Gottschalkia purinilytica: one gene and its partner. The protein of the gene in region 2 interacts with the protein of the main gene of each other region in a pairwise test. Links are inferred from orthologs where the notes say so. Each region holds a gene or a part of one and is shown on either strand. Other genes may lie near its edges. The genes, in order: pepT and tpiA.

Region 1 (16,711 bases), on a different replicon or contig from region 2:
TCCAATATTCAAGATATTTAGACTACAGGTAGATATTAAAAAAAGAGATTTTATATATGTATGTATTCCTATTATTGCTAATATACTAAGTATTATTGTAATTTTTGGATATGCATTTGAAGAAGGTAGAAATAGTTTTATTGAAAATATAGTAATATTTATTGTGTCATCATTATTATTGTTATCTAATATATCTTTAATAATAGTTATACATAATATTATAAGGGATAGTAAATTGAGACTTGAAAATAGTATGATTAAAGAAAAAATAGATATGCAATATAATTATTATTTAAAATTACAAGATAACCAGATGAGAATTAGAAAACTATATCATGATATGAAAAATCATATGATATGTATAGAGAATATATATGGAAACAGTGATGTTACTAAGAACTATATAGATAGTATTAATTTGGAGATTAATAGCTGTGAACCTGTTTTTGAAACAGGCAATATGATTTTAGATATTATATTAAGTGAAAAGAAATCAATTTGTGATAAAAATAATATAGAATTTTTTGCAGATATTAATTTTTTAAAGTGTAACTTTATAGATATGATAGATGTATGTAGTATATTTTCTAATATATTAGATAATGCAATAGAGGCATGTAATAAGATAGATGATGAAAATATAGGCAAATATATTAGAATTAGAGGAACTATTGTTAAGGAATTTTTTATATTGAAAGTTGAAAATTCTAAAGCTAATAAAATTATCACGAAAAATAATAAAGTTATAACTGATAAAAAAGATTCTTTTTTACATGGAATCGGTATTAATAGTATAAAAAATTCAATTGAAAAATATAATGGTGAAGTAGTAGCTGATTATTCTGAAGATAAATTTATAATGAATATATATATACCCTTGCAATAAAAAGTTGCTAGTTGGGTTCATAAAACTACCAGTTGGGTTGAATTTATTGAAAAAAGAAATATAGGATGTTATTTTGTAAGTATATAGTATTTGAAGAAGATGGAAATGTTTAAATCGTATGCTGACAAACTAATATCCTTTTTAATTTGCAATGGTGAAGCTAGTAATGAAGACTATGGAATCTATCTATATGAATTTGAAACATTGATAGATTTTATAGTAAATACATTAGTTAAATTAATAATAAGATTGATATTTAATAAATTTAGCTAAATATTATTATTCTTAATCTGTTATTATTCTGCAGGACAGTTTTCAGGAGAATATGATGCAAATAACTATAGAAACTGTTTATTAGCATTTATATTTTTTAACAATTTAAGTTATATAATTTTTAATGATATAGTATAGGAATGATATTTAGGCTTTTATAATATAACAAAAGGAGTGTAAAATGATGGATATTAATAGTCTAAGAGAAGAAATGAATGCAATAGAAAAAGAAAAAACTTTATACATAATCTTAGATGACTTTGTATCATTTTATAATTTTAAAAATTACGAAATAAGTATAGCAAGTCAGTCATTAACAATTTTAGATGATAATAAATTTTCAAAAGGATATATTAGGCTTTGTAGGTTTACCAAGTATGAGGTTAAAGAAAATGCAATATTTTTATATTTGTAATAAGCTTAAATAAAAGAATCAGTTGTTTCGCACTTTTTATTTATTTTCTTGCTGTTCTTATCCCATTATCATATGAAATCTTCGTAATAATTATAAAAAACACAATACTTTTCTATATATGTAATTAAACATGAAAATAATAAGTAAACATTAAAGAACAAAGGTGCAAGATATACCGTTGGAAATTATACATAGATGATTTAAAGAGCACCTATCATTATAGATATACAGATGAAACTATTATAATAAAAAAGCATAATAACTAAAAATTTTAGATAAAAAAGATTTTCTGTTAATTTTTAAAATAAAATTATTGACTACTCTAAGACAAGAGAAAGTAATTTCTCTATTTATTAAATAAAAAACAAGAATATGATAAAGATAAACTAAAGAAAAGAGACATGTGAACGTATCGTTGTAAAAAAATCCAAAGATACGTTCCTAATTGTATCAAAACAAACTAATATTTATGAAAAATAAATGTAAGTAATCAAATTATAGCAAGATAATGAAATAATAAATTTATTATATTATCTAATAACAACACCAATTAATTTAGCAAAATACATTGCCTGTGCAGGTGATACAATTACTCCACATAGATCTTCTATTCTTACACCTATTCCTTCTATTTCACAACTCGTTAGATCTAGTCCTTTTAATTTTGTTCCTGACATTTGAGCCTGTTGTAAATTGGAATGAGAGAAATCTACCTTAGAAAGATTAGAAGTTTGAAGATCACAGTTTTGAAGTAAGCAATTCTGAAAACTTACTTGTTTGCAGTCTACGAATCTAAAAAAGCTGTACCTACAATTACAATCTTTAAATACTATGTTTCTCAAAGTTGCATTGCCTAGATTAGTACCCATTAGCTTACAGTTGATCATTTCTACTCTATGTATAATAGATCCTCTAAGATCAACGTTGGATAAATCACAATTTTCAAATCTTGTATCTGTTAGTTCACAATGCTCAAAAGAGACTTCTTCAAAATTGACATTTTTAAAGACTACTTGATTAAAAGACACATGTTTTGCTGTATGGTTTTCGATATTACAGTCACAGATAATTACTGATGAAAAGAAACTCTCATCTTTTATTTCTTGATCAGAAAGAAAAGTCTTTTCCAATTTATCCGGTATTTTAGGAGAGCTGATTTTATATATGTTATTATCATTCATCCTGATGCCACCTCAATATAAATATTTTTAAGAGTTTATATAAATACATAACTTATTATTTTTTTATGCTTTTTATCTCTACTTAATATACTAATTAATTTATAGGAAAAAGCAAATGGGCTTTACTAATTTATTAATGTAAATTAACACAAATAAGAATACAATTTAGTTATAGCAAAAAATAACTCTATTAACTGATCAAATATTAAAAAAATAATACTCAATATTTAATTTAATTCATTATGATAGTTAATTTTTTATATTGAAATTATAGGCTTTGAACTATTAAACTTTTAAGAAAAAAGTATTGGAATAGTATTTTTATAATATATGTTTTTTATTATGAAATAAGGGTCACACTATACAATATCAATCTAGTAAAGGAGATGTATATAGTGAAAAAAGCTATATTTTTAGATAGAGATGGAGTTATAAATGATAATAAAAAACATGTAAACAAGCCAGATGATTTAGTTATTTATAAAGAAGCGAAAAGAGGATTAAAAAAACTTTATGATAGTGGATATAGTCTATTCATAGTTACGAATCAAGGTGGTGTAGAACTAGGCCATATAACAGATAATGATTTAAATAAAATTCATAAGAAACTAATAGAGGATCTAAAAGATTTTTGTAAGATAAAAGAGATTAAATATTGTCCATATTTTAATAAGGATGCAAGTTGTAGAAAGCCTAATCCTGGAATGTTAATAGAACTTAAGGACAAATACAATATAGATATGTCTGAAAGCTGGATGATAGGAGATATGGAAACAGATATACAAGCTGGAAAAGAAGTTAAATGTAAGACTGCAAAAATAGGAAAAGTAAGTGATTTAGCTGATATAAATGGGGACAATTTAGAAGAAGTTGCAGATAAAATTCTTGAATTAGATGCAAATAAGGCTTAGGATATAGATTTTTATCCTAAGTTTTATTTTTATAAAATATAAACAATTTTCTATAATAAAAGAAATAAAGTTCGATAATATATGTACAAAATATTGAAAATATAATAGTAAAATTCGTAAAAAGTATTGACCTATTGATCTAATTTTAGTAATATTAAATCGTAGGTTAAATACGAACATTTTAGGAAAATCATAAAAAAACGTTCTGGTTTTGAATGTTATAGTTTTTATATAGATACTTGAAAGTATATTTAATATAATGCTAGGGGGTAGTGACATGGTAAAGTATGATGTGATAATAATAGGAGCTGGTCCTTCAGGAATCTTTACAGCTTACGAATTAATTAAAAATAATAAAGACTTGAAGGTATTAATGATAGAAAAAGGAAGAAGTATAGAGAAAAGAATTTGTCCTAAAAGAGAACTTTACAAATGCGTTGGTTGCAAACCTTGTTCTATTACAACTGGATTTGCAGGAGCTGGCGCTTACTCCGATGGAAAACTATCACTTTCTCCAGATGTAGGAGGAACTTTACCAGATATTTTAGGATATGAAAAGTCTAAAGAACTTATAAAAGAAGCTGACCAAGTTTATCTAGAATTTGGAGCAGATACAAAAATTCATGGAGTAGATAACCCTGAAAAAATTGCGGAAATTAGAAAAAAGGCTATAGAAAGTAGTTTAAAACTTATAGAGTGTCCTGTACGTCATTTAGGTACAGAAGAAGGATATAGAATCTACTCTGATCTTCAACGTCACCTTATTGATTCAGGAGTAGAGATAATATTTAACACAATGGTAGAAAAGTTAGTTATAGAAGACAACATGATAAAGGGTGTAGTAATTACTAAAGATAAAGAAGAAAAGATATATTATTCTGAAAAAGTTGTTGCTGCAGTGGGTAGAGAAGGTTCTGCTTGGCTAAGAGATATATGTAAGGAAAATAATATAGGTACACAAGTAGGAGCAGTAGATATAGGTGTAAGAGTAGAGGTAAGAGATGAAGTAATGAAAGAGTTAAACGAGGCAATGTATGAGAGTAAATTAATATATTATACACCTACTTTTGATGATAAAGTTAGAGTATTCTGTTCAAATCCATCAGGAGTAGTAGCTACAGAATATTATGATGATAATTTAGCTGTAGTAAATGGACATGCATATAAATCACAAGAGCTAAAGACTAATAATACTAACTTTGCATTACTAGTTTCTAAACAATTTACAGAACCATTCGATTCACCTATTGACTATGGAAAACATATAGCTAAGCTAGGAAACATGCTTTCAGGCGGAAAAATACTTGTTCAAAGATATGGTGATTTTAAAAGAGGTAGAAGAACTACAGAAGAAAGACTTTTCAGAAATAATATAATAGCTACTTTAGAAGATGCTGTTCCAGGAGATTTATCATTAGTTTTACCATATAGAATAATGAAGGACTTAGAAGAAATGATAGAAGCGCTAGATAAAATAGTGCCAGGGATGGCAAGTGAAGAAACACTATTATATGGAGTAGAAGTTAAATTTTATTCAAATAAGGTCGTTGTAGATGATAAATTCGAAACTAATATAAAAGGATTATATGCTATAGGGGACGGGGCTGGTATTACAAGAGGACTACAGCAAGCATCTGCAAATGGTATACAAGTAGCAAGAAACATACTCAGATAATATTTTGTAAATTACAAGTTAAAGATAATATATAAAGTAGGGAATTCATTTTTTATGGATTTCCTATTTTTTATATTGCAGAAATGAGACAAGATTCATATTTGAGTCAAGGTTCATAAATTGTATATATACATATAACTATATTATCTGAAACTTTGTAATTATTAAAATATAGGAGGATATAAAATGTTTTACTCTGAATATGATATGTTTTATAGGATTCCATGTATGCCTTCATACGGGTATATGGGATATGGGAGTAAGGTTACTTATAAGAAATTAGAATATGCACTTTCATTGGTTAAAAAAGCTGTAGAAGGGGAGAAGGAAGACGAACTTTTCTATGATTACTTAATATCTGTAGCTCCGACTAAAGAAGAAAAAGATATGATAAAGTCTATAAGAAATGATGAAAGAAAACACTTTAAAATGTTTAGAAAAATATATAAAGACTTTACAGGGAAAGATATAAAACTATCAGATAAAGTAACATTTAAAAAGCCTAAATCATATATAAAAGGAATAAAAAAAGCTTTATTTGGCGAGTTATCAGCAGTAGAAAAATATAGAGATATAAGAGCGGGACTTTCATATAGATACTATAGAGACATGGTTTTTGAAATAATTACTGATGAGTTTAAACATTCTGGTAAATATAACTATATCTTAAATATAAATTGTTGTAATATGAATATGAACTATAATGATAAAGTTGAAATAGATAGTATTTCTAATGGATGGATATTATATTAAGTAACTATATACTTAATAAACCTTTATTATGAATAATAAAAAGTCACTATTAATAACTAACTATTCAATAGTGACTTTTTGTATTACTTGCTATAGAGTTCTATAATTTTCAATATTACTTCAACAGACTTTTCCATTGACTCTACGGGTATGTATTCATATTTACCATGAAAATTATGACCACCTGTAAACAAATTTGGTGTCGGGAGTCCCATATAAGACAATCTAGAACCATCAGTGCCGCCTCGAATTGGTGTTAATTTAGGCTCTATTCCTAGTTCTATCATAGCTTTTTTTGCAGTTTCTACTATGTGAATAACTGGTTCTATTTTTTCTTTCATATTATAGTATTGATCTTTTAGGTCTAATTTAATTAGATTACTTCTATACTTTAAATTTAAATATTTAACAGCATTAGACAGTATCTTCTTTTTATTTTCAAATTTATTTTTATCATGATCTCTTATTATATATCTGACAGTAGTTTCTTCCACGGATCCATTTATACCTATTAAATGAAAAAAGCCTTCATATCCTTCTGTATATTGAGGTTTTTCATTTTCAGGTAACATAGAGTTTAATTCCATAGCTATTTCCATAGAATTAATCATCTTATTTTTTGAAGAACCAGGATGAACATTTCTGCCAGATATGATAATTTTAGCACTTGCTGCATTAAAATTTTCGTATTCAAGTTCTCCTATAGGACCACCATCTAGAGTATAAGCGAAGTCAGCACCAAATTTTTCGACATCAAATCTGTCAGCACCTCTACCTATTTCTTCATCTGGTGTAAATCCTACTTTTATAGTACCATGCTTTATGCTAGGGTTATTTACGATATATTCTATAGCAGTCATTATCTCAGCTACCCCAGCTTTATCATCAGCTCCTAACAGAGTTGTTCCATCTGTTGTAATTATAGTTTTACCTTTATATTCTTTAAGCTCAGGAAAATCCTTAGGAGATAAAACTATGTTATTCTCTTTGTTTAGAATGATATCTTTACCATCATAATTTTTTACTATTTGAGGATTCACATTAGCACCAGACATGTCAGGACTAGTATCCATATGAGCTATAAATCCTATAGCAGGAACATCCTTATCTATATTAGATGGGATAGTAGCCATTACATATCCATTTTCATCTACAGATGCATCGCTAATCCCCATTTCTTTAAGTTCACTTACTAATATTTTTGCTAAATTAAGTTGCTTCTTTGTACTAGGACATGTTTCAGAGCTTTCATCAGACATAGTGTCAATTTTTACATATCTTAAAAATTTCTCAATTACTTTTTCCATAAAATCTTCCTTTCTATGATTTTTTACCTATGTATAATAATCAGACATTTACTTATATTATACTCTCTTTATACAACATATATAGGATATTAAAAAATTAAATTATTACAATTTATTAAATATTAAATAAGCAATCATTGGTATTTAAGGCTTAATAAATTCTTGGATAAATTTGGAATTCAAGATGGGAAAGAAAAGTTACGATGATAAAGAATATATAGCAAAACTAAAAGTTAATATATCTGATTACGATTATAAAATAAACATTTGAAATATTTACAAAATTTACTACATACAATACAGTATATGTTATAATTAAAATATAAGAACATTTGTTCTAAAAATATACTAAATATACAAAAAATAGGACTAAAGACCTAAAAACAAAAAGATAATACTTTTAATTGAAATTTATGTAAGAAAGTGATACTATATACCGTGGATTGGAACATACTGAATGATAAATTTGTTTAAATATGTCATACGACAATATAAAATAGAAAATTATAAATGTTTTTAAATAAGGAAGGAAACATATTATGAAGAAAGGTGATGTAAAAGAAATGAAAGGGATAATAAGAACTAAACAAGAAGAATTAAACTGTCTTTTATCAGGAGAAAATGTAGATAAAAACGAAGCATTGAAATTAAGTATCGAACTGGACGAATTGATATATAGATATTATTGTTTAATAGGTGAATAAAAGAGCATGTTTGCTAAAATGCAAACATACTTTTTTTATCCTAAAGTTACATCTAAAAACATCATTAATACAAATCCTATCAATATACCATATGTAGCTTGTCTTTCATACCCATTCTTATGCGTTTCAGGTATTATTTCATTACTAATAACAAATAACATGGCACCAGCGGCAAATGATAACGCGAAAGGTAATATAGGTCTTGCAATTTGAACTAGAACTACTCCAATGATCCCACCAATAGGTTCTACTAATCCAGTGGCAAGAGCTATTAAAAAAGCTTGTTTTGTAGAAAATTTTTCTCTTAATAATGCTAATGCTACTGCCAATCCCTCAGGCATATTTTGTAGACCTATACCTATAGCTAAAGTAATACCATTTGCGATATTTCCATCTCCAAATCCTACCCCTACAGCTAAACCTTCAGGGAAATTATGTATAGTTATAGCTATTATAAACAACCATAACTTAGCTAATGATTCGGTATTTTCCCTTTCAGGACTATTCAAAAAGTGTGTATGAGGAGAGTATTTATCAGTAAAGTCTAAAAATAAACCTCCTACTAATATTCCTAAAGCAGCAAAACCTGCTCCTTTAAATCCCCCTCCTCCGTACTCAATTGAAGGGATTACTAATGAAAATGAAGTAGCAGCTAGCATTACTCCAGCAGCAAAACCTAACAATACATCTAACATTTTACTAGATATATTTCTAGTGAAAAATATAGGTAATGCTCCTAATCCTGTAAATAGTCCAGCTATTACACTGGCCAAAATTCCTATAAAAATTATGTTATCAGAGCTGATAATATTAGTCATGTCTCACCTCTCAAAAGTTAATTAAGTTGAAATTACATTCTATCAGAAAAAGTAGAAATGATAAATACTACTATATATATGTATATCTCATTTATATGTTATTAAACATTTAAATAAACATATTTTCAAACATTAAAAACTTTATTATTTTTTATAGTCTATATTCATACCTTAATTAATATAAGTAAATAAAATATGTCTAATATTTTATACAACTATTGTATAAAAGATACATAAAATGTTTATAATCTAGCAAATGTAATGTATGAAAGAGGGAGGAAGACTATGAAAGGTAATAGTAATAGTATGCCTATTAAAAATATATATCAAAAATATCTGGAAAAATATAGAACTAGCAAAGAGTTCAGAATTATAATAATTACATGTGCATCTGTATTCATATTTGGCTTTTTACTTGGATATATCTTTACAGAGGCAGAAAAAACAGAAATGATTGAAGCTATACAAAAAGAGCAAGAAAATATAGGACAAACAAAGAATATACCTAATATTGCAGATGAAGTAATTCCATCAATAGTTTTGGTGAGAAATAGAGTTAAAATTAAAGATGGAGAAAATGTAGAGATGAAAGACAAAGGGATAGGATCTGGAATTATATATAAAGATGATGGATACATAATAACTAATCAGCATGTTGTAAATAAAGCTTCAGAAGTAATAGTTACTCTTAGTGATGGTTCAGAATATAAGGGTGAGATTGTAGGTGAAGATAAAAGAAGTGATTTAGCTGTAATTAAAATTCCAGGGAGTGCTTTTAGAGATGTTAAGATAGGAGACTCCGATAGATTAAAAGTTGGAGAGCGTGTAATAGCTATAGGAAATCCTGTAGGAGAAGTATTTAATAGTACTGTCACAGATGGAATAATAAGTGGACTTAATAGAACTATTATGATGAATAATAGAAGAATGACTCTCATACAAACTAGCGCCGCTATAAATCCAGGTAATAGTGGTGGAGCTTTAGTAAATGAAAAAGGAGAGGTCATAGGAATAAATAGTGCAAAACTTACAGGTGAAGAGATAGAAGGGATGGGATTTGCAATACCTATAAATGATGCATTACCAATTATAGATGAATTAATAGAATACGGATATATAAAAAGACCTTGGTTGGGTCTTGGACTAGGAGAGACAACGGATGAATTAGTTGAGAGATACAAGATACCGAAAGGAATATACATAGGAAAGATAGATGAGATTGGTCCTGGAAGTAAAAGTGGTCTTATAGAAGGTGATATTATATTAGAAATAGATAATAAAAGAGTGGAAAGTTTAAGTGTAATGTCTTCAGTTATTGACAAATACAATCCAGGTGATGAAATAAAAATAAAGGTTTTTAGAAGAGGAAATTATAAATATATAAACTTAGTATTAGAAGAAGCTCCACCTAATAGATAAAAAATAAGAAAATTGAAAAAAACTAAAAATTTTGATACTCTATATTAGAATTCCAAAATTGAGGAGTTGGTATCTTGAAAGATATAGAGTTAGCTAAAGATACTCTTGAAAAAGAAAATTTATCTCTTGTAATTGTAAAAGATGGTAAAATACTATTTAGAAGTGCTGATAAAGGGATAAAGCCAATATATAATGCAGTACTACAATCTGAAAAAAACTTTAAAGGTTCAAGTATTGCAGATAAAGTTACTGGAAAGGCTGCTGCACTATTATGTAAATGTTTAGATATAAAAAGATTATTTACAGAGATTATATCTGAAGGGGCAATAAATGTATTAGAAAACAGTCATATTATCTTCACTTATGATAAAGCTATTCCATATATCAAAAATAGGGATATGACAGATGTTTGTCCTATAGAAAAAATAGCACAATATATAGATGAACCTGAAGTATTAATTAGCAAAATATCAGAATTTCTTGAAAATATAAGAAAAAGTAGCTAGAAAGAAAATAAACCATGAGAACTTTGATATAAAAAGCTTTCATGGTTAATCTTTTTTAGAAAAAATTATAATTGTATATTATTTATATGATAGACAAGCTATAGAACTAAATCTTATAATCTAAAATTAAATATTTAATAAAAAGGTGGAATAATATGAATAATAAATTTACTACAAAAGACTTAGTATTAACAGGAATATTATTAGGATTAGGACTGATTATTCCTATGGTATTTCATTTGTTCGGAGGTACAGGACCAATATTTTTACCTATGCATATATCAGTACTAATAGGAGGTTTTTTACTACCACCATATTTTGCATTAGTTTTAGGAATAGCAACTCCACTATTAAGTAGTGTAGTTACAGGTATGCCACCTATATTTCCAATAGGTATAATAATGATGGCTGAGTTAGGTTCCTATGGATTAATAACCTCACTTATTTCAAAAAAGTTTGAAACTTTAGTTATACCTTCACTAGTAACAGCACAAGTAGTAGGTAGAATAGTTGCAGGAATTACAGTATTTATTTTATCTACATTTTTTGGAGTTAAAATGAATCCTATAATATTTGTAAAGGGATCAATAATTACTGGAATACCAGGAATATTAATACAACTAATATTAATACCAACACTAATATATACTATTAAAATAACTAAGAAAGTAAAAGCATAGGTTATTTAAGCTTACTTTAAAATAAGACTATTAAAATAGGTATATTACATAGCAGGTATTTAATAAGTTCTTTGAAGTATAAGGTTATGGTAATATTACAGTTATATCTTTTCCTTTTTACTTAATACCCATAGTAATATAAATCCTGCTACTATGAAAACTACAGAAAGGATAATCTCATATATTAAAGACATATAAATCACCTCTTTTTTTAATTAATTAATATATTAAGTATAGTATCTGCAAAATATAACAAAATATATATAAGAAAAGATATATAGAGGTGAATTATTAATGAAAGATTTTATTGAAATAGTTATACAAACTTTTTTAGCTTTTTTTGCAATACTATATATAACTAGGCTATTAGGGAGACAGCAAATTTCTCAATTTACATTTTATGAGTATATCAATGGTATAACATTTGGTTCTATAGCAGCTACACTTGCTACAGACTTAGATAATAGAACATGGCAACATTTTGTTGGACTCTTATTATTTGGAGCTCTGACATATTCAGTTTCTAAAGCTACTCTTAAAAGTAGAACCCTAGAAAAAGTTTTGGATGGAGAACCTATTTTAGTAATTCAAGATGGACAGATACTGGAGAAAAATTTGAGCAGAACAAGATATAACATGGATGATCTTCGGCTTTTATTAAGACAATCAAACTGCTTTTCCCCTGAAGATGTAGAGGTAGGAATATTAGAGGTAAATGGACTATTAAGTATAATTAAAAAGGCAGAAAAGAGAAATGTTACTTTAGGAGATTTAAACTTAGACCTTAAACCTGAAACTTTACCTACTGAAATAGTTTTAGATGGACAAATAATATATGAAAATCTTAAGAAAAGAAAGCTAACAGGTGAGCAATTAATGAGAGAATTGAAAAAGCATAACATAAGTAGAATAGATGAAGTTATGTATGCTACAGTAGATAGCAATGGTAAATTTTATATAGATAAGTTTAAAGATAATATAAGACCAGGAAGCGACTTAAGTGAAGATAATAAAGGTATTTAGAAATAAAAATATAACATGAAAACATATCTTGACATAAATTAAAAATATATCTATAATTTAAGTTAAAATATATTAAAGCTATGAGAGGACGAGTAAATTAGAAGTAGTCTAAAGAGAGGGGATGTCGTGGCTGTAAGCACCCTAGATTTACCTAATTGAAAACTACCCTTGAGTTGTATCTGAAATCCTATATGGAGTAAAGATGTCCGTTGATTACGTTATAATCATTAGAGTGAAGTTTAATTAAAAAACTTTTAATTAGGGTGGAACCGTGTGAGCAATCAACTCTCGCCCCTAGAAAAAATTCTAGGTGTGAGAGTTTTTTTATTGTATAAAGTCTAAAATTAAATAAGGAGGATGAAGTTCATATGTCTAAGATAAGCATTAAATTACCTGACGGATCAGTAAGAGAGTATGATAAAGGAACAAAAGTTATAGATATAGCAAAAGATATAAGTGAAGGATTAGCAAGAGTTGTTGTAGGAGCTAAAGTTAATGGAGAATTATCAGAACTGAACAAAGAAATAACAGAGGATTCTAATTTAGAATTACTAAAATTTGATGATGAAGATGGGAAAGAAATATTCAGACATACAAGTGCTCATATGCTTGCACAAGCAGTAAAAAGACATTTCCCAGATGCTAAGCTTGCTATAGGACCTTCGATAAAAGATGGGTTTTACTATGATATAGATACAGAACACAGATTTACTCCAGAAGATTTAGAACTACTAGAAAAAGAAATGAAAAAGATAGCTAAAGAAGACTTGAAAATAGAAAGATTTGCACTATCTAGAGAAGAAGCTTTAAAATCTTTAAAAGAGCAGAAAGAAGAATACAAAGTAGAATTAGTAGAAGATTTACCTGAAGGATCAGAAATATCTTTCTATAAGCAAGGAGAGTTTACAGATCTTTGTAGAGGACCACACTTACCAAGTACTAAAAAAGTAAAAGCTGTTAAATTAACAAGTATCGCAGGAGCATATTGGAGAGGTGACGAAAAAAGACCAATGCTTCAAAGAATATATGGTACTTCTTTTGAAAAGCAAAAAGATTTAGATGCATATCTTGAAATGCTAGAAGAAGCTAAGAAAAGAGATCATAGAAAGCTAGGTAAAGAATTAGGCTTATTTACTATGCATAACGAAGGGCCAGGATTTCCATTTTTCCATCCAAAAGGAATGGTTCTTTGGAATACAATACAACAATTCTGGAGAGAAGAACATTTAAAAAGAGGATATGGAGAAATAAAAACTCCTATAATGTTAAATCAACAATTGTGGCATCAATCAGGGCACTGGGAACACTATAAAGAAAATATGTATACTACAAAAATAGATGAACTAGATTATGCTGTGAAGCCTATGAACTGTCCTGGAGCTATGCTTATATACAAGTCAGAAATGTACAGTTATAGAGATTTACCACTTAGATGGGCTGAGCTTGGTCAGGTGCATAGACATGAATTAGCTGGCGCATTACATGGTCTTATGAGAGTAAGAACTTTTACTCAAGATGATGCACATATATTTATGCTACCAGAACAAGTTAAAGAAGAATTGATAAAAGTAATAGATTTAGCTGACCACGTATATAAAGTATTTGGATTCAAATACCATGTGGAACTTTCTACAAGGCCAGAAAGCTACATGGGAACATTAGAACAATGGGATAAAGCAACAAATAACTTAAGGGAAGCATTAGAAGAAAAAGGATTAAATTATATTATAAATGAGGGAGATGGAGCATTTTACGGACCTAAGATAGATTTCCATCTAGAAGATAGTTTAGGACGTACATGGCAATGTGCTACTATCCAATTAGACTTCCAAATGCCTGAAAGATTTGATTTAACATATACTGGTCAAGATAGTGAAAAACATAGACCAGTTATGATTCACAGAACTATTTTAGGAAGTATGGAAAGATTTATAGGTATTCTTATAGAACACTTTGCAGGTAAATTCCCAGTTTGGTTATCACCTGTTCAAGTTAGTGTATTACCAATATCAGATAAATATAATGATTATGCATATGAAGTTAAAAAGAAATTAGAAAATCAAGGTGTAAGAGTAGAAATAGATTCAAGATCAGAAAAAATAGGATATAAAATAAGAGAAGCTCAAATGGCTAAAACTCCATATATGCTAATAGTTGGAGAAAAAGAAGTTGAAAATGGAGAAGTATCTGTAAGGGATAGAGAAGAAGGAGATATTGGCTCTATAAAAGTTGAAGACTTCGTTTCAAGAATTGTAAAAGAGATAGAAGAAAAGAAATAAAATATTAAATAAAAAATGCCAAAACTATTCTAAGTTAAAAAGATGGTTTTGGCATTAATTTTGGGTATATTTAAACTTATAGTAAGTGAAAATAAGAAATTATTTTTTATTATTAATTTAAGATACTTGAAATTATATTTAATAAGCATTAAAAGTGGGAATAACTACTATAATGATTGAATCTTTATATAGCATAATAAAAGAATAGATAAATCTAACTTGAAGAAGGAGCTTAAAATGTCAAAAAATATTTCAGTTAAATTTAATGTTCAATTACAAGAGTCAAAATTTATAGAAAGAACAAATAGATTTATATTAAAATGTGAGATTAATTCTAAATCTTTAGATAATGGGATGGATCACAATATAGTTGAAGCTCACTTAGGAGATACAGGAAGGCTAAAAGAAATACTTATACCTGGATGTAAAGTATGGTTAAAACCAGCAGATAATCCTAATAGAAAAACAAAATGGACAGCAGTATTATGTAAAACTTCAGATAACGGATCTTTAATATCTCTTGTATCTACTCTACCAACTAAACTTATTAACAAAGCACTTAGAGAAAATGCATTAGAAGAATTCGAAGGTTGGAAATTTTTGAAGAGTGAATATAAAATGGGAAACTCTAGATTTGATTTTTTATTAGAAAACAATCAAGGAAAAAAGATGCTACTTGAAGTTAAAAGTGTTACTCATATTGTAAAAGATGGTTTAGGTTTATTTCCAGATGCAGTTACAGCTAGAGGAGCTAGACATGTTAGAGAATTAAGAGAGATTGCAAAAGAAAATGAAGATATAGAGACAGCTATTTTGTTCGTAGCTCAAAGGGAAGATGTAGAAGTCATAAAAGCTAATCGTGATATAGATCCTAACTTTGCAGATGAAATTGAAAAAGCAAAGAAAGATGGAGTAAAGATATTTGGACGTAAATGTCATATTGATTTAGAAAAGATAGTTTTGGGAGATAGGGTTGTAGTAAAATAAAAACAAGAAAAATAGATAGTAATTTTTAAAATTATAATAAAATGTATTTTAACAATTATCTTAATAAATTATGGTATAATTATTGAATTAGTTATGAGAATAAAATTTTAAAAATGAGTTACAGTGTAAAAAGATAGGTTACCAGAAAGGAACATACTAGATGAATCTAATTATACTATTTGAAAGTGACTACATTGAAGAGAGGAAAGTTAGGCTTACAGGAAGAAGATTTGAACATATAATATCAGTGCATAGAGCCAGTATAGGTGACAGATTACGTGTAGGAATGCTAAATGGTAAAATAGGTGAAGGATATATTACACAATTGAATGATAATTTCTTAGAAATGGAAATATCTCTTACAGATAATCCTCCTTCTCCATCTAATGTACAATTAATTCTAGCAATGCCTAGACCAAAAGCTTTAAAGAGAATTATTCAAGATGTTACTACTATGGGAATAAAAAAAATATATATAATAAAAACTTGGAGAGTAGAGAAGAGTTTTTGGAGCAGTCCTGTGTTAGAAGAAGATAATTTATTTGAGCATATGATATTAGGACTAGAACAGGGTAAAGACACTATTTTGCCTGAAATCAGGATTGTAAAGCTTTTTAAACCATTTGTGGAAGATGAAATTCCTGTTATAATTAAAAATACTAGAGCTATAGTGGGACATCCTATGTCTAAGAAAGAATGTCCTAGAGATATAGAAGAGCCAGTAACACTGGCTATTGGACCAGAGGGTGGCTTCATACCTTATGAAATAGAATTACTTGAAAAGCAAGGATTTGAATCTGTAAGCTTAGGAAATAGAATACTACGTGTGGAAACGGCTATACCTTTCATATTGGGAAGATTTTCATAAAATGCTTACAAAAGGCCATAAATTCT
Region 2 (16,881 bases):
AATACATTCATTATAAAGTATTTATACAATCTAAAATTATATATTAATAAATATGTATTTAGATTATATACTATCATATACATATATTTACCTCTCAAGTAAAGATTTATTAATATAATTATAACTTTTTTTATAAATATTAAAAAGACATGTTACATATAACATGCCTTTTTAATAATAAAATTATATTATATTTTTTTAGCCTTACTTCCACCAAATTGCACTCTACTAAATAAATCTACATCATATGAATACATATTTTGATTTTTCTCTTTATGAACTTTTGTTGCTATTTCAATTAATTCATCTATAAGTTTAGTAAATGATATTCCCATAGGCTCCCATAAATAATATGCAATTGATCCCGGTTGAGTATTAATTTCATTTACATATATATTCTCATCTTTATCCATTAAAAAGTCTATTCTTGCATTTCCTTTACAGTCTATAGACATGAATGACTTTTTAGCTGTCTCTTGGATTTCCTTAGCTTTATCTTCTGGTATATCAGCAGGTATGTTTCTTCCTCCACCTTTTGTTCCTTTTGAATTACTATTTACGTATTTATCCTCATATGTTAACAGATCAGTCCATCCGATTGGCTCTTCACATAATGATGCTTTTACCTCATCATCATATCCCATAACAGCACAGTTAATTTCTCTAGGATTTTCTATACTTTGCTCAACTATAATTTTTCTATCATATCTTATAGCTACTTCTATAGATTCTATCAACCCATCTCTATCCTTAGCTTTTGAAATACCAACACTTGAACCTAAGTTAGCTGGTTTTACAAATACAGGATAATTTAATTTTTCTTCAATTTGTGATATTACAGCTTCTTTATCATCATTCCATTTCTTTCTAAAGAACCATGTATAACCAACTATAGGTAATCCGTGTGATTTAAATACATCTTTCATTAATATTTTATCCATTCCGACTGCAGATCCTACTACCCCTGCACTTACGTAAGGTATATTAATTAGCTCAAACACTCCTTGTATAGTACCATCTTCTCCATTTGTCCCATGTAAAGCAATAAATACTGCATCAAGATCCTCAACAAACTTTTTACCTAAGAATCCTATATTTTCTGGATGTGAATATATTTTATTATCATTGTATAAAGATGTCACTACAATTTCTTTTAAATTCTTCAAATTATTATTTTTAAAATTATCAAATTTCAATAATTCTTCACCTGTAAGCCACTTTCCATCTTTATTTATAAAAATAGGTACAACTTCGTATTTAGATTTATCTATGTTCTCTATAACTTGCATACCTGTAATAACTGAAACTTCGTGCTCAACACTTCTTCCGCCAAAGAGTACACCTATTTTCTTTTTCATAAAAATCCTCCATTCAAATTATCATAATATTTATTATAAAATATAAGCGACACAAAATTAATAGTAAGTAATTTACCTAATATAAAAATACATGTCTCAAAAAGCTTTGTTACACGATAAGTAAACATAAATAGTAAAATTCTTAAAAAAATCTTATCTTCATTAATACATAGAGTTTATAGCACCTAGAATTTTACTATTTTCAATACCAGTATTCTATCTATTTTTTTAAGTCAATACCTTATATTTTCATCATATATCAAGCATTGAAATCTTATTTTTTTAATGCTTGATATATGATCTTCTCTATTCATTATAATTATCAGGTAAGTCATTTTCAAATAATACTACATCTTTCGCTCTCACAATACTTTGAAGAGCTTTAGTAGCTTCATCTAGACTAGCTACTACAAACAGATTTTCTTTTGAAAATCCCATTTCATTGATTCCATCTTGTATAGGTTTTGTTCTATTTTTTCCTACTAATATAGCAAAATCACAGGTTTTAGCAATATTTCTTCCAAACTCCTTATTTGCTTCTGCCTCTTCATCTCCAAGCTCCACCATACCAGGAGTTATTATTATCTTTCTTCCTTCTTTAAATTGTCCTAAAACTTCTAATGCAGCTTTAGAACTTATTGGGTTTGAATTGAAAGCATTATCAATAATTATTACTCCTGTACCAGGGTTTATAAGTTGTAATCTATGTGGTACTGCTTCTACTTTACTAATACCAGAAGCTATTTCTTCAAAAGTAAGACCTAATGCTCTTGCTACAGCTGCACCAGCTAGTAAGTTAGCTATATTATGTTTTCCTAAAAGCTGAGTAGAACAAATTATAGAGTTTCCTTCTTTATCACCTAGTTTAAATGTTGATCCTGTTTCAGAAACCTCTATATCAGTCGCGTACAAATCAAGATTTTCTATATCTTCCATTCCATACAGTATTTTTTCTTTAAAAGTTTTATCTGCAAGTTTCTTTATATACTTGTTATCATAATTGAATATTGCAATACCATCAGCTGGAAGCTCTTCTATTAGTTCATATTTAGTTTTCATTATATTTTCTATGTTTACAAACGTTTCTAAATGCGTAGGCCCTATAGAAGTAATTATTCCAATTTTAGGTCCCGCTAGTTCTGCCATCTCTCTTATATCCCCAATATTTCTAGCTCCCATTTCTACAACAAATACTTCATGTTCTTTATTCAAGTCATTGTTTATTACTTTACTAACTCCCATTGGAGTATTATAACTTTCTGGAGTCTTTAAAACATTGTACTTTTCCTCTAATATTGTAGAAGTTAAAAATTTGGTACTTGTTTTCCCGTAACTACCTGTGATACCAACTATTTTTAATTTATCAAAACTTCTAACCTTATCATGTGCCATATCAAAAAATTTCTGATTAATTCCTTTTTCAATAGGCGCTACAATTACATTAGATAAATATAAAACGTAAGGTTGAAGATAATAAGTAACAGTAATAAATAAAAGAGCAGATAAATATAAGAAATAAGTATTTTCTACAGTTAAAACAAGTATGATTATTGCGATTATTATTAGCACTATGTTCACTATTATATTAGTGGTCATAAGTCTTTTAGCTCTTTCTGTATATACTAAATCTTTTTTCACTTTTTCCTTTTTAAACTTTATACCTAACATTATAAAAGCACACCATGACAATGCACTTACACCAACTAGCTTACCATTTTTAGTAACTAAAGCTAATATTATTAGTATAAGTGCTAGAAATGTTGTTAGATTTAATTTTGAATAGAATGCTCTGTGTTTAAATTCATTTATCCAATTTAAGAAATTCTTATTCTTATATCCTTCCAACTGCATCATATGTAGCAAAAATCTGCTTCTAAAATAAAAAGCTATACCCCATACTACTATAGAAGCAATTACTACAGGTATAAAGATTGAATTCATTTATTTCACGCTCCCTAGCTTAACTTAAAAAGTATTCCATACTTTTGAAATTTAATTATTCTTGTCATCAGTTAAAAAACTATCTAGTATTAATTTAAATCTATTAAATTGATCCAAATACGAGTAATGTCCAGCATTTTCTAACACTACTAAACCACTACCTTTTATTTCTTTTTCCATTATTTCTCCCATATATACTGGAGTATCATTATCTTCTCTACCCCATACTAACAAAGTAGGAGTTTTAATATCTTTTAATAATGGTCTTAAATTTGCATTTACCACTTTAACAAGTATCTTTCTCATTACACCTGATGCTTGTTGATAGTCTGTCGAACCAAATTTTTTATAAAACTTTTCCAATCTTTTTTCTTTGTCTATCCAAAAAAATGCTAAATTGTATATTTTTCTAAGAGTTTTAAATGTGTATATTTTAAAATAATATTTTAATGTTCTTTTTGGTATTATCCCAGCACTATCTATAAGTATCATTTGCTTAACCATGTCTGGATACTGAGTACTTAATACTATTGATACTCTTCCTCCATGTGAATGACCTATTAATATTACTTCATCCATACCCATTATATCTATGAATTTCTTAACCATGTCAGCATACTCATATACACCCCAAACATCCTTAGGCTCCTCGCTTTCTCCACATCCTGGAAAGTCAAGAGTATATACCTTGAATTTGTCTTTTAGGTGATTGTGTATAGGTAGCATAGTGCCTATATTTGCTGCCCAACCGTGAAGTAGCAAAACGTTTTTTCCTTCCCCTTCACATATATAATTTATTTCAACTCCATCTATATTGACCTTCATACTCAACCCATCCTTACATATTAATTCTTTTATTTATAAGCTATATCCACTGTAATATATTTATAATTTTATTCATTCACTTATATGATTATAGCAAAAGTTTTGGATTTATACCATACTATTTAAATACCTTAAAGTGCTTATTTGGTTTTGTATGCAAGTAAAATGCCGAAATGTTTAATTTTCTTTATTATTAAATTAAATAGTAATCTATGTCATTTATAACCCTTAATTTCATATTTATAATTTAATTACTAATTCGTTAAAAGAGATTTAAACCTTATAAAACTAAATAAAAATCTACATAATAAAAGCGATTCACTGTATTGAACCGCTTACTCTTATATATTTTTATATCATTATTTTCACTTAACTACATATCATTACTTTCAATATAAAAATTTTATTTTGTTAATACTGCCAATGCAATTGAAGAAATAAATAATATTGCAGCTGATATAACAGTTAACTTATCAAGTAACGCTTCATAGCTTTTTCCTTTACTTCTTCCCCAACTACTTTCAGCTGCTCCACCACCTAGAGTACCTGATAAACCTGGATCTTTTTCATTTTGTAATAAAACACTAATTATAAGAATAACACTTGCTACTAATATAAGTATAGTAAATAGTGTAGACATAGTTCCACCTCCCATCCTCTAATGAACAAAATCATTTTATCACAGACATTGGATAAAATCAATATGTAGACTATAATATGGTATATAGTTTTAAGTTTAATTAAATGCTGAGTAATGTAGTTCTAACTCTTTATTACTCAGCATTTATATTTTAATCTTATCTATTTACATTGTAGAAAACTTTTAATCCATTATATTGACTAGATTCTCCTAATACGTCCTCTATTCTTAATAATTGATTATATTTAGCAACTCTATCTGTTCTTGAAGGTGCTCCTGTTTTTATTTGACCCGCATTTACTGCAACTGCTAAATCAGCTATTGTAGCGTCTTCAGTTTCTCCTGATCTATGAGATATTACAGCAGTATATCCTGCTCTTTTAGCCATTTCTATAGCATCTAAAGTTTCAGTTATAGTTCCTATTTGATTTAACTTAATAAGTATAGAGTTAGCTACGCCTTCTTTTATACCTTTTTCTAGGCGTTTTGTATTTGTAACGAATAAATCGTCTCCTACTAATTGTACTTTATCTCCTATAGCTTCAGTTAATAACTTCCATCCTTCCCAATCTTCCTCATCTAAACCATCTTCTATTGAGATTATAGGATATTTTTCTACTAATTCACTATAAAATTCTACAAATTCTTTAGAAGTTAATTCTTTACCTTCTCCTTCAAGCTTATAAACTTTTGATTCCTTATCATATAGTTCTGTAGCCGCTATGTCTAATGCTAATAATATATCTTTTCCTTCTTCATATCCAGCTTGTCTTATAGCTTCAACTATTGTTGCTAATGCTTCTTCATTAGATTTTAAGTTTGGAGCAAATCCTCCTTCATCACCTACAGCAGTATTTAATCCCTTAGATTTTAACACTTTTTTAAGACTATGGAATACCTCTGCTCCCATTCTTAAAGCTTGGCTAAAGCTTGAAGCTCCTACAGGCATAACCATAAATTCTTGAATGTCTACATTATTATCAGCATGCTCTCCACCATTTAATATATTCATCATAGGAACTGGTAAAGACTTACCATTAACTCCTCCTAAATATTGATATAATGGAAGACCTAATAAATCAGCACCTGCTTTAGCAGCAGCCATTGAAACTCCAAGTATTGCATTAGCCCCTAATTTTCCTTTATTTTCAGTTCCATCTAATTCTATCATAGTTTTATCTAAAAGAACTTGATCCAATACATCCATTCCTATAAGCTTTGGTGCTATTATATCATTTACATTTTCTACAGCTTTTGTTACACCTTTACCTAAGTATCTATCATTCTCTCCATCTCTTAATTCAACTGCCTCAAAAGCTCCTGTTGAAGCTCCTGAAGGTACAGCAGCTCTACCATGAGCTCCACTTTCTGTCCATACTTCTACTTCTACTGTTGGATTACCTCTTGAATCAAGAATTTCTCTAGCATATATATCTGTAATTACTGACATGTTTTTACCTCCTAGTATATATAAGTCTTTATCTTATTTTTTTATAATTAGTGACGTTCCTGTCATTTCCTTGGGAATATTTACTCTCATCATATCTAATAGTGTAGGAGCTATATCAGCTAAAATTCCTTCATTTAACTTTACATCGCCCTCTCCTACAACTATACAAGGAACTTTGTTAGTAGTATGAGCTGTTACTTTTTTACCAGTCTCTTTATCTAACATTTCTTCTGCATTTCCATGGTCTGCAGTTATTAGAACTTTTCCATTAACATTTACAATTTCTTTCACAATTTCTCCTAGACATGAATCTACTGTTTCTATTGCTTCAATAGAAGCCTCTATTATACCTGTATGTCCAACCATATCTGGATTAGCAAAGTTCAGTACTATAAAGTCATACTCTTTACTTTTAATCCTCTTTATAACTTCATCTTTTACTTCTACAGCACTCATTTCTGGCTTTAAGTCATATGTTGCTACTTTAGGTGACTGTATAAGAACTCTATCTTCTCCTTCATTTGGCTTTTCTACTCCTCCATTAAAGAAGAATGTAACATGAGCATACTTCTCTGTTTCTGCTATTCTTAGTTGTTTCAGTCCAAGAGAACTTACATATTCTCCCAAAGTATTTTTATATGACTGAGGTTTATATACTACATTTACATTTTCGATAGTTTTATCATATTGAGTCATGCATACAAAGAAAGTATCAACTTTTTTCTTTCTTTCAAATCCTTCAAATTCTTTATCTACAAGAGCCCTAGTAATTTGTCTTGCCCTATCTGGTCTAAAATTGAAAAATATTATTGAATCATTATTTTCTATAGTTCCTAAAGGAGTATTGTTATTATTAGTTATAACCGATGGAATTACAAATTCATCAGTTATATCTTTGGAATATGAATTATCTATAGCCTCTATTGCAGTTCTTGCACTTATACCTTCTCCTAGTGTAAGTGCATTATATGCTTTCTCAGTTCTATCCCATCTTTTATCTCTGTCCATAGCATAATATCGACCTGATATTGTAGCTATTTTACCTACTCCTATCTCTTGTACTTTGCTTTCTAATTCCTCAATATATCCTTTGGCACTTTGAGGTGGAACATCTCTACCATCTAAGAAACAATGTATATATACTTCTTTGAGACCTTCTTTTTTAGCAAGTTTTAAAAGAGCATATAAATGTAAGTTATGACTGTGAACTCCACCATCTGATAATAGCCCCATAAGATGGAGTTTAGAATTATTGTTTTTACAGTTTTTTATAGCTTCTAAGAATTCTTTTTTGTTAAAAAATTCTTCATTTTCTATACTTTTAGTTATTCTCGTAAGTTCTTGATATATTATTCGTCCTGCACCAATATTTAAATGACCTACTTCTGAATTACCCATTTGTCCTTCTGGTAATCCTACAGATAATCCACTTGCTTTTAGCTTTGTACTAGGATAGTTTTCTAAAAGCATTCTATAGTTAGGTGTCTTTGCTCTCATTATTGAATTGCCTTCATAGTCTTCTCCAATTCCCCAACCATCTAATATAACAAGTGCTACTAGATTTTCTGACATCTTTACATCTCCTTATTGAAACTTAACAAGCTTTAAAAAGTCTTCACTTTTTAAACTTGCTCCTCCTACTAAAGCTCCATCTATATCTGATTGACTCATAATATCCTTTATATTACTAGGCTTTACACTTCCACCATACTGTATTCTAACTTTATCTGAAACTTCTTGACCATATTTTTCTTTTAATGTATTTCTTATAAATGCTATCATTTCATTAGCTTCTTCATCTGACGCTGTTTTTCCTGTTCCAATAGCCCATATTGGTTCATATGCTATAACGATATTTTCCATATCACTTGAAGATATTTCTTCCAATCCATTTATTACTTGTTCTTTAACTATGTCCTTTTCTTTCCCTGACTCTCTCTGTTCTAGAGTTTCTCCTACACATACTATAGGACTTATATTATATTTTAATGCTGACCTTATCTTCTTATTTACCGTTTCATCTGTTTCCCCAAAATACTGTCTTCTTTCAGAGTGACCTATTATTACATAGTCTACTCCTATTTCAGTTAACATGATAGGTGATACTTCTCCTGTAAAAGCCCCATTTTCTTCCCAGTGCATATTTTGAGCTCCTAATTTTAATTCTGTTCCTTCAAGCTCTTTTTTTACTTCACTTAATGCAGTAAATGGTACACAAACTATAGCTTCTACATTTGAATCTTTAACCTTATTTTTTACTTCATTTACTAATTCAACTGCTTCACTAATAGTCTTATGCATTTTCCAGTTACCAGCAATAATTGGCTTCCTCATCAAAAGTCTCCTCCTTATTTTTCATCTATAGCATCAATTCCTGGTAATACTTTTCCTTCAAAGAATTCTAATGATGCTCCTCCTCCAGTAGAAATATGAGTCATTTTTTCATCTAATCCTGTTTGTTCTACTGCAGCAGCACTATCTCCTCCACCTACTATAGTAGTACCATTAGCTTCTGCCATAGCCTTTGCTATTGCCTCAGTTCCTTTAGCAAAGTTAGACATTTCAAATACTCCCATAGGCCCATTCCATACAACTGTTTTAGCCTCTTTAACTGTTTTTGAGAATATTTCTATCGTTCTTTCACCTATATCAAGTCCCATAGTATCTGAAGGTATATTTTCTACATTAACAGTTTCAAAATCTACATCATTTTTAAACTCCTTAGCTACTACCGTATCCACTGGCAATAGTAAGTTAACATTTTTTTCTTGAGCTTTATTTATTAGTTCTTTTGCTAAATCTACTTTATCTTCTTCTACAAGAGATTTACCTATTTCTAATCCTTTAGCTTTTAGAAATGTAAACATCATTCCTCCGCCTATTAATAAGCTATCTACCTTATCTAGAAGATTTTCTATTACTCCTATTTTATCTGATACTTTAGCACCACCAAGAATTGCTACGAAAGGTTTCTCAGGATTTGACATAGCTTTGCCCATTATTTCTATTTCTTTTTTTACTAAATATCCAACAGCAGAAGGTAAGTGTTTGCTTACTCCTACATTAGATGCATGTGCTCTATGAGCTGTTCCAAATGCATCATTTATATAAAGATCTCCTAATGAAGCTAATTCTTTAGCAAAATCCTCTCCATTTTTCTCTTCTTCTTTTCTGTATCTAGTATTTTGTAGTAAAACAACATCTGAGTCTTTCATTTCACTTACTATTTTTTTAGTATCTTCTCCTACTACTATATCATCATCAGCAAACACTACTTCTTTTCCTAATAATTCTGACAATCTTTTAGCCACAGGAGCTAAACTATATTTAGGATTTGGTTCTCCTTTTGGTCTTCCAAAGTGAGACATAACTACTGCTTTACCACCATTTTCAATTATGTATTTTATAGTAGGTATAGCACTAGCTATTCTTCTATCATCAGTTATTTCTTTATTTTCATTCATAGGAACATTAAAATCACATCTAACTAGAACTCTTTTACCTTTGACATTTAAATCTTCTAAACTTTTTTTATTAAGCATCTTAGTCCTCCTTATGCCATAAAAATCTCTATTTTTAAAGAAGAACCGGTCTAATAGATATCTACTAAACCGGACTTCTTTTAATATATTATTAACTATATTCCTTTGTTAACTATATATTTAGCAAGGTCAACTACTCTAGCTGAGTATCCCCATTCATTATCATACCATGATACTACTTTTACCATGTTATCTATTACCATAGTTGATAATCCATCTACTATTGATGAACGATAGTCTTTTCTATAGTCAATAGATACTAATGGTTCTTCTGAGAATCCTAATACTCCTTTTAATGGTCCTTCAGCTGCTTCTTTTAATGCTTTATTTACGTCTTCAGTAGTAGTTCCTTTTTCAACTTCGAATACTACGTCTACTACTGATACAGTAGGAGTAGGAACTCTCATTGCAAATCCATTTAATTTTCCTTTTAATTCAGGTATAACTAATGCAACTGCTTTAGCAGCTCCTGTAGTTGTAGGAATTATTGATTCAGCTGCTGCTCTAGCTCTTCTTAAATCTTTATGATCTTTATCTAATATTTGTTGATCATTTGTATATGCATGAACTGTAGTCATTAATCCTTTATTAATTCCAAATTTATCTAATATAACTTTAGCAACTGGTGCTAAACAGTTAGTTGTACATGATGCATTAGAAATTATATGATGATTTTGTGCATCATATTTCTCTTCATTTACTCCCATTACTACAGTTATATCTTCATCTTTAGCTGGTGCTGTAATAATAACTTTTTTAGCTCCACCTTTTAAGTGTCTTGAAAGACCTTCTTTATCTTTGAACGCTCCTGTTGAGTCTATAACTAGTTCTACACCTAATTCTTTCCAAGGAATCTCTTCTGGATTTCTATGGCTAACAACTTTTAATTTTTTACCATTTATAACCATATTGTCTCCATCAACTTCAACTGTTCCTGGGAATATTCCATATAATGAGTCATATTTGAACATATGTGCTAAAGTATTAACATCACCTGAACCATTATTTATTGCTACAACTTCAAAGTCTGTAACTCCACTTTCAAAATAAACTCTTAAAACATCTCTTCCTATTCTACCAAAACCACTAATTCCAACTTTTACAGTCATTAAAATTCCTCCTCAAAAGTTATATTAAGCTACTTAAATGTAGCAGTACTAACAATATTTAATATTTTTTTTGCTGCACCTTCATCAGTTATAAGTGTCATATCTTCCTTTAATCTACAAATAGATATGATTGCTTCTGCTTTATTTTCTCCACTAGCTACACCTATTATAGTTTTTATATTTTTAAAATCTGATAAAGATATTCCTATAGTATTAGTCTCCCATATAATTTTACCTTTGGTATTAAAATAATGTCCAAAGGATTCTGCAACTGCTCTATTTTCACATAAATGTTTGACTACATCGTCTGAAAAATGTCTTCTACTTGCCATAATGTCGGCTCTTCCTATACCAAATACTAACATATTTATATTTCTCATAATATCTACTACTTCTTTTATTTCTTTTACACTTAATAGAGCCTCCATAGCTTCTTCACTAAGGTTATCTGGCACATGAAGTAATTTATAGTTTCCACATAATTTTTGAGCCAATTTTGCAGCTATGTTATTAGCTTGTGTTTCAACATTTTCTCCAAGCCCACCTCTAGCAGGTAAGACTAATAAATCTGATTTCTTTTTATAAACAGGCATTTCTTCTGCTACTTGAGCCATAGTAGTTCCACCAGTAATACCGATTATACTATTTTTTTCTAACTTATCAACTATATAGTTCGATGTCGCTTTTCCTATATCTTTTAATATAAGCTCGTCTTCATCTGAATTTCCAGGTACTATAATTACTTTTCTTATATTAAGCTCTTTTTCTAATGATTTTTCTAAATAATTTAATCCTTTAAATCTATGTATCTGTTCTTTGAGCCTTTCTACAACATCTTTTCCTTCTTCAGTAATACTCATTCCTATAGTTTCAACAGATAATAGTCCTTGGTCTTTAAGTACATTAATTTCTGTCCTTACAACTCTTTCTCCTATATTTAGACTATTTGCTAAGGCTCTTCTTCCAATAGGCTGATTATAATATATGTTCCTTAAAATATTATACCTTTTTTCTAGTGTTTCTATCATTTCAGGAACTATTTTCTGATATAAAGAGAGTAAGTCATTCATTTAAGATACACTCCTTATGAGCTTATAACTCATACTTTTCACTATATGAGCTATTTAACTTTTTATGACAATAATATTATGTCTATATGAACATTTTTTATCCTATAACTAACAATTTTAATGCTCTTCCTCTAATAAGTAGCAGATAAAAAACTCATCTAAATTAAGTTTCATGTTATTATAGATAGGTCTAATTTAATTAGTATGGTCTAAAACTGTCCCATCACTAATAAAAGCATCCCACTGAAACTACATTCATCAACATAACTTATCTTTCATCATTGATTATAATTTAATAATGATAAAAATTCAAGTTAATAAGAAAATTTTTATAAAATTTATACTTTTTTATAGTTGACAAGGCTAAAGTTACATGTCTTAATTTATCATAAACTGAAACTAAAAGATACAAATTTGAAAAATATTTAACAATTTATATATTTTTTAATCTAAATACTATTCTGTATTTGTATCTTTTAGCTCAGTAAATTAACAAGATATGATTTATAAAGATTAAACTTAAGCCTTATCCTATATCATGTTTAGTATAAGGTTCTCCATTAGCTGCTGGACCCGATGATTTTCCTACAAATCCAGTTAATACTATTAAAGTTAATATGTATGGCACCATAGCTAATATTTGAGTTGGTATATTGGCACCCGTTCCTCCTAGATATACTATAAGTCCTTGTGCTGCTCCAAATAATAAGCAAGCTAACATAGCTCCTTGTGGCTTCCACTTTCCAAAAATCATAGCTGCCAGTGCAATAAATCCTTGCCCAGATATAAGAGTTGGTCTAAAGTTTGATACAACTGCAAGACTCATAGCTGCTCCACCAAAACCAGATAGTATACCTGAAAGTATAACCGAAAAATATCTAATCCTATGTACATTTATCCCAAGTGTATCAGCTGCCTTTGGATGTTCTCCAACAGATCTTATTCTTAATCCTAGTTTAGTTTTATATAGCATGAACCACATTATCAGTACTAATAAAAATGACAAATATACAGTTATATATTGATTAAAAACCAGGTCAAGAAATGAGTTATTTGAAAAAATTTCATTAAACGGTCTTGGCATCTTATGATTCAGATCTATAGGTTTTGTCATTGTAGTTCCTTCAAAAAATATTCTACTTAAGAACAATGATAGACCTGAGCCAAGAAAGTTAATTGCAATTCCAGAAACTATCTGATCTGCTTCGAATGTTATAGAAGCTATAGCATGTAGAAGTGCTAAAATGCCTCCACCTATTCCTGCTGATAAAAAAGCAATCCATGGATTACCTAAATAATACCCAACAGTAGCTCCTATAAGAGCCCCTATAGTCATCATACCTTCAAGTCCTATATTTACTACACCTGAATTTTCTGATGCTACTCCTCCTAAAGCTGTAAAAATCAAAGGTGCTGCATACATCAATGTTACACCTAAAATAAAGCCTATATCACTTAAATTAATCAACTTTCACCTCACCTCTTCTCCTTTTAAACTTTGACGCTATTATTTTTATAAAACTAGGCATAGATGTAAAAAACACTATAGATCCAATCATAATATTAATAACCTCTGAAGGTGCTCCCATAGTAGATTGTATCTTAGGTCCACTATACTTTAGAGCTCCAAATAAAAGTCCAGACAGAACACTTCCTAAGGGAGTGTTATTTCCCAATAAAGCAACTGCTATACCATCAAACCCGCTTCCTTCCATAAAGGATAATATAGCTACTTCTTTAGTAACTCCAAGCACATGTATAGCTCCTGCTAATCCTGCTAATATACCACTTATAAACATAGAAGTTAATATGCTTCTTCTAACATTTATTCCACCATACTCTGATGCATCTTGATTAAGACCTACTGCTCTAAGCTCATAACCTAGTGTTGTTTTTTGTAGTATGTACCATACCATAATTGCACATAAAATAGCTATTATTATTCCCCAGTTAACTGGAGCAGATAGTATCTCTCTTAGAAATTTACTATTTGAAAGAAATTCTCTTCCAGCATCAGTTCTTTTCCACTGTTGAAGGATTCCTATACTAGCAGAGTCTAGTATTTTATATGAAGCTTCACTTTGTGGCCTTCTAAACTTCTCCCAGGAAACAACGTAGTTATTCAAATATAAGGCTATCCAATTTAGCATTATAGTTGATATAACCTCATGAACTCCGAATTTTGCCCTTAAATATCCAGCTATACTTCCCCATAGCCCTGCTGCTATACCTGCTCCTATTAAAACAACTATAGCGTGTATAACTAGAGGTAGTTCTAAAAAATATCCTAATAAAGCAGCTACTAATGCTCCTATTATGAACTGGCCTTCTGCTCCGATGTTAAACAGACCTGTTCTAAATGCAAATGCAACAGATAACCCTGTTAATATTATTGGCACAGATCTAATAATTGTCCAAGCTATGTATTTAGGCCTACTAAATACCCCCTTAAACATAGTTGAATAAACATCAAATAAATTAAATCCAACTGCTGCTAATATTAGTCCTCCTACTAAAAATCCCAGTGCAATAGAAACTATAGTAAAAATTACCCTATTCCTTTTCATTTCCAGCACCTCCTCCAGCCATCATATATCCTAACATTTTTTCATTTGCTTTTTTAGAATCAACTATACCTACTATAGTTCCGTTATATATTACAGCTATTCTATCTGACACATTTAATATTTCATCTAATTCAAATGATATTAATAGAACAGCTTTATCCTTATCTCTTTGTTCTACGAGATACCTATGAACAAACTCTATAGCGCCAACATCAAGTCCTCTTGTAGGTTGAGCAGCTATTAATAAGTCTGGATCATTAGTTACTTCTCTAGCTATTATTACCTTTTGCTGATTTCCTCCTGATAACTCAGCTACTTTTACATTTTCATCATTTGGTCTTACATCAAATTTTGAAATAAGTCGTCTTGAAAATTCTCTAATATTTTTATAATTAAGTTTACCTTTTTTAGAAAAAGGATCTTTCTTATAGTTTTCCAGTATCATATTTTCATATATGCTAAAATCTAAAATCAATCCTCTTTTTTGTCTATCTTCTGGTATAGTTGAAATACCACTTTCTATAATTTCCCTAGGAGTTTTATTGGTTATGTCCTTATTATTAATATATACCTTACCAGAGTCTATTTTCCTTAGTCCTGTTATTGATTCTATAAGTTCACTTTGACCATTTCCATCTACTCCAGCTATACCTAATATTTCTCCCTTTTTAACTTCTAGTGATAATTTATCTAGCGCCTTTATACCTCTGTTATCTCTAACGCTTATATCATCTATTTTTAAGACAGTATTTCCTGCCGATTTTTCTTTCTTTTCAACTGCAAATCTTATTTCTCTTCCTACCATTTTTCCAGCTAATTCTTCTTCAGTCACTTCACTTACCTTTACTGTATCTATATACTTTCCTCTTCTTATAATAGTGCAATAGTCTGCTGATTTCTTTATCTCACGTAATTTATGAGTTATTATTATAATAGATTTTCCTTGACTAGTTAAATTATTTATTATTTCTAAAAAATCTTGTATTTCTTGAGGAGTTAATACTGCTGTAGGTTCATCTAGTATAAGTATATCTGCTCCCCTATATAATGCCTTTAAAATTTCTATTTTTTGTTGCATACCTACACTTATCTCGTGTATTCTTGCATCAGGATCTATATTGAATCCATATCGTTCTGACAATTCTATAACTTTTTTTCTAGCTTCTTGAATATCAAGGTATCCAAAACCTTTAGTAATCTCCATACCTAATATTATGTTTTCAACTACCGTAAAAGGCTCTACTAGCATAAAATGTTGATGTACCATTCCTATTCCTTTTTTTATAGCAATATTGGGACTATCTATATTTATTTTTTCGCCCCTTACATATATTTCTCCAGAAGTTGGTTGATATAATCCATAAAGCACATTCATAAGAGTAGTTTTACCAGCACCATTTTCTCCAAGTAGTGCATGTACTTCTCCTTTATGAAGAGTAAGACTTATATTATCATTTGCAACAAAGTCACCAAATTTTTTAGTGATATTTTTCATTTCTATTACTTTATCTTTAAAATCTATATTATTCAATAGGACACCTCCTACATCAATATCTATAGCCCAGATTCAACAATCTGAGCTATAGATTTATGTTTTATTATTTAAGTGTGTTTAAATAATCTTTATAAGTTTTTTCATCATTTGGAACATTTATTTTTCCATCTACTATATCCTTTTTAAGCTTTTCCACTTCATCTAAAATTTCTTTTGGAACATGCTTATTAGAAGTTGGAGCTATGTCAACTGCATTATGCTCTAATCCATAAACTATAGTTTTTCCACCTTCAAATTTTCCTTCTTTTAAAGCTTTAACTAAATCATAAATTCCCACATCTACTCTTTTCATTGCCGAAGTTATTACATTATCTGGAGCCAAGTAGTTCTGATCTCTATCAACTCCTATAGCATACTTTCCTTGTTCTTTAGCTGATTCTATAACTCCATCTCCAACTCCGCCAGCAGCATGGAACACAATATCTGCTCCCTGTTGATACATAGAGTTTGCTATTGCCTTCCCTTTTGCAGGATTATCAAAGGATTCAGCATATTGTCTTAAAACTTGTACGCCTTTGTTAGTAAGTTTGTTTGCATAAGCAACGCCTGCATGATATCCATAATCAAATCCATCTATTATATTACTTTTGATTCCACCTACAAACCCTACTTTTCCTGTTTGACTCATTTTACCTGCTATGTATCCTACTAAAAATGAAGATTGCTCTGCCTTAAATACTACTCCTACTACATTTTCTGGAGTTTTATCTCCATATGAATAATCTACTATGGCATATTTTTGATCTGGATTCGATTCTGCTGCTTCTCTAAGAGCATCTCCAACTTTATACCCTATACCCCATATTAAATCATTATCTCCATCT

What was found.
Region 1: the proteins of tpiA (region 2) and pepT interact in binary tests that used the Escherichia coli proteins (3 or more experiments, as listed by UniProt). The link is inferred for Gottschalkia purinilytica from one-to-one orthologs.

What each region holds. Positions count from the first base shown.
Region 1 is NZ_LGSS01000011.1:102,611-119,321, forward strand. Bases 5,290-8,073 are described here. They hold pepT (peptidase T), read right to left. Parts: upstream 7,402-8,073; coding sequence 6,178-7,401; downstream 5,290-6,177. Other genes in these bases: CLPU_RS11650 (NAD(P)/FAD-dependent oxidoreductase), read left to right, coding at 5,290-5,341; CLPU_RS11655 (ferritin-like domain-containing protein), read left to right, coding at 5,528-6,094; CLPU_RS16745 (aspartyl-phosphate phosphatase Spo0E family protein), read left to right, coding at 7,941-8,073. In the rest of the region: CLPU_RS11630 (ATP-binding protein), read left to right, coding at 1-886; CLPU_RS17300 (hypothetical protein), read left to right, coding at 992-1,159; CLPU_RS11635 (hypothetical protein), read left to right, coding at 1,344-1,574; CLPU_RS11640 (pentapeptide repeat-containing protein), read right to left, coding at 2,105-2,755; CLPU_RS11645 (D-glycero-alpha-D-manno-heptose-1,7-bisphosphate 7-phosphatase), read left to right, coding at 3,151-3,666; more of CLPU_RS11650, read left to right, coding at 3,944-5,289; more of CLPU_RS16745, read left to right, coding at 8,074-8,105; CLPU_RS11665 (ZIP family metal transporter), read right to left, coding at 8,141-8,923; CLPU_RS11670 (S1C family serine protease), read left to right, coding at 9,209-10,342; CLPU_RS11675 (DUF1893 domain-containing protein), read left to right, coding at 10,417-10,848; CLPU_RS11680 (ECF transporter S component), read left to right, coding at 11,004-11,528; CLPU_RS11685 (YetF domain-containing protein), read left to right, coding at 11,823-12,551; thrS (threonine--tRNA ligase), read left to right, coding at 12,920-14,830; DNA/RNA nuclease SfsA, read left to right, coding at 15,068-15,817; CLPU_RS11700 (16S rRNA (uracil(1498)-N(3))-methyltransferase), read left to right, coding at 15,978-16,685. UniProt on the Escherichia coli protein: Cleaves the N-terminal amino acid of tripeptides.
Region 2 is NZ_LGSS01000001.1:273,420-290,300, forward strand. The notes cover bases 6,674-9,627. They hold tpiA (triose-phosphate isomerase), read right to left. Parts: upstream 8,549-9,627; coding sequence 7,799-8,548; downstream 6,674-7,798. Other genes in these bases: gpmI (2,3-bisphosphoglycerate-independent phosphoglycerate mutase), read right to left, coding at 6,674-7,786; CLPU_RS01390 (phosphoglycerate kinase), read right to left, coding at 8,563-9,627. Also shown: CLPU_RS01355 (D-alanine--D-alanine ligase family protein), read right to left, coding at 189-1,358; CLPU_RS01360 (UDP-N-acetylmuramoyl-tripeptide--D-alanyl-D-alanine ligase), read right to left, coding at 1,665-3,299; CLPU_RS01365 (alpha/beta fold hydrolase), read right to left, coding at 3,351-4,124; preprotein translocase subunit SecG, read right to left, coding at 4,528-4,764; eno (phosphopyruvate hydratase), read right to left, coding at 4,922-6,214; more of gpmI, read right to left, coding at 6,248-6,673; more of CLPU_RS01390, read right to left, coding at 9,628-9,756; gap (type I glyceraldehyde-3-phosphate dehydrogenase), read right to left, coding at 9,852-10,865; CLPU_RS01400 (sugar-binding transcriptional regulator), read right to left, coding at 10,895-11,935; CLPU_RS01405 (ABC transporter permease), read right to left, coding at 12,462-13,358; CLPU_RS01410 (ABC transporter permease), read right to left, coding at 13,396-14,502; CLPU_RS01415 (ABC transporter ATP-binding protein), read right to left, coding at 14,489-15,997; CLPU_RS01420 (BMP family lipoprotein), read right to left, coding at 16,101-16,881. UniProt on the Escherichia coli protein: Involved in the gluconeogenesis. Catalyzes stereospecifically the conversion of dihydroxyacetone phosphate (DHAP) to D-glyceraldehyde-3-phosphate (G3P).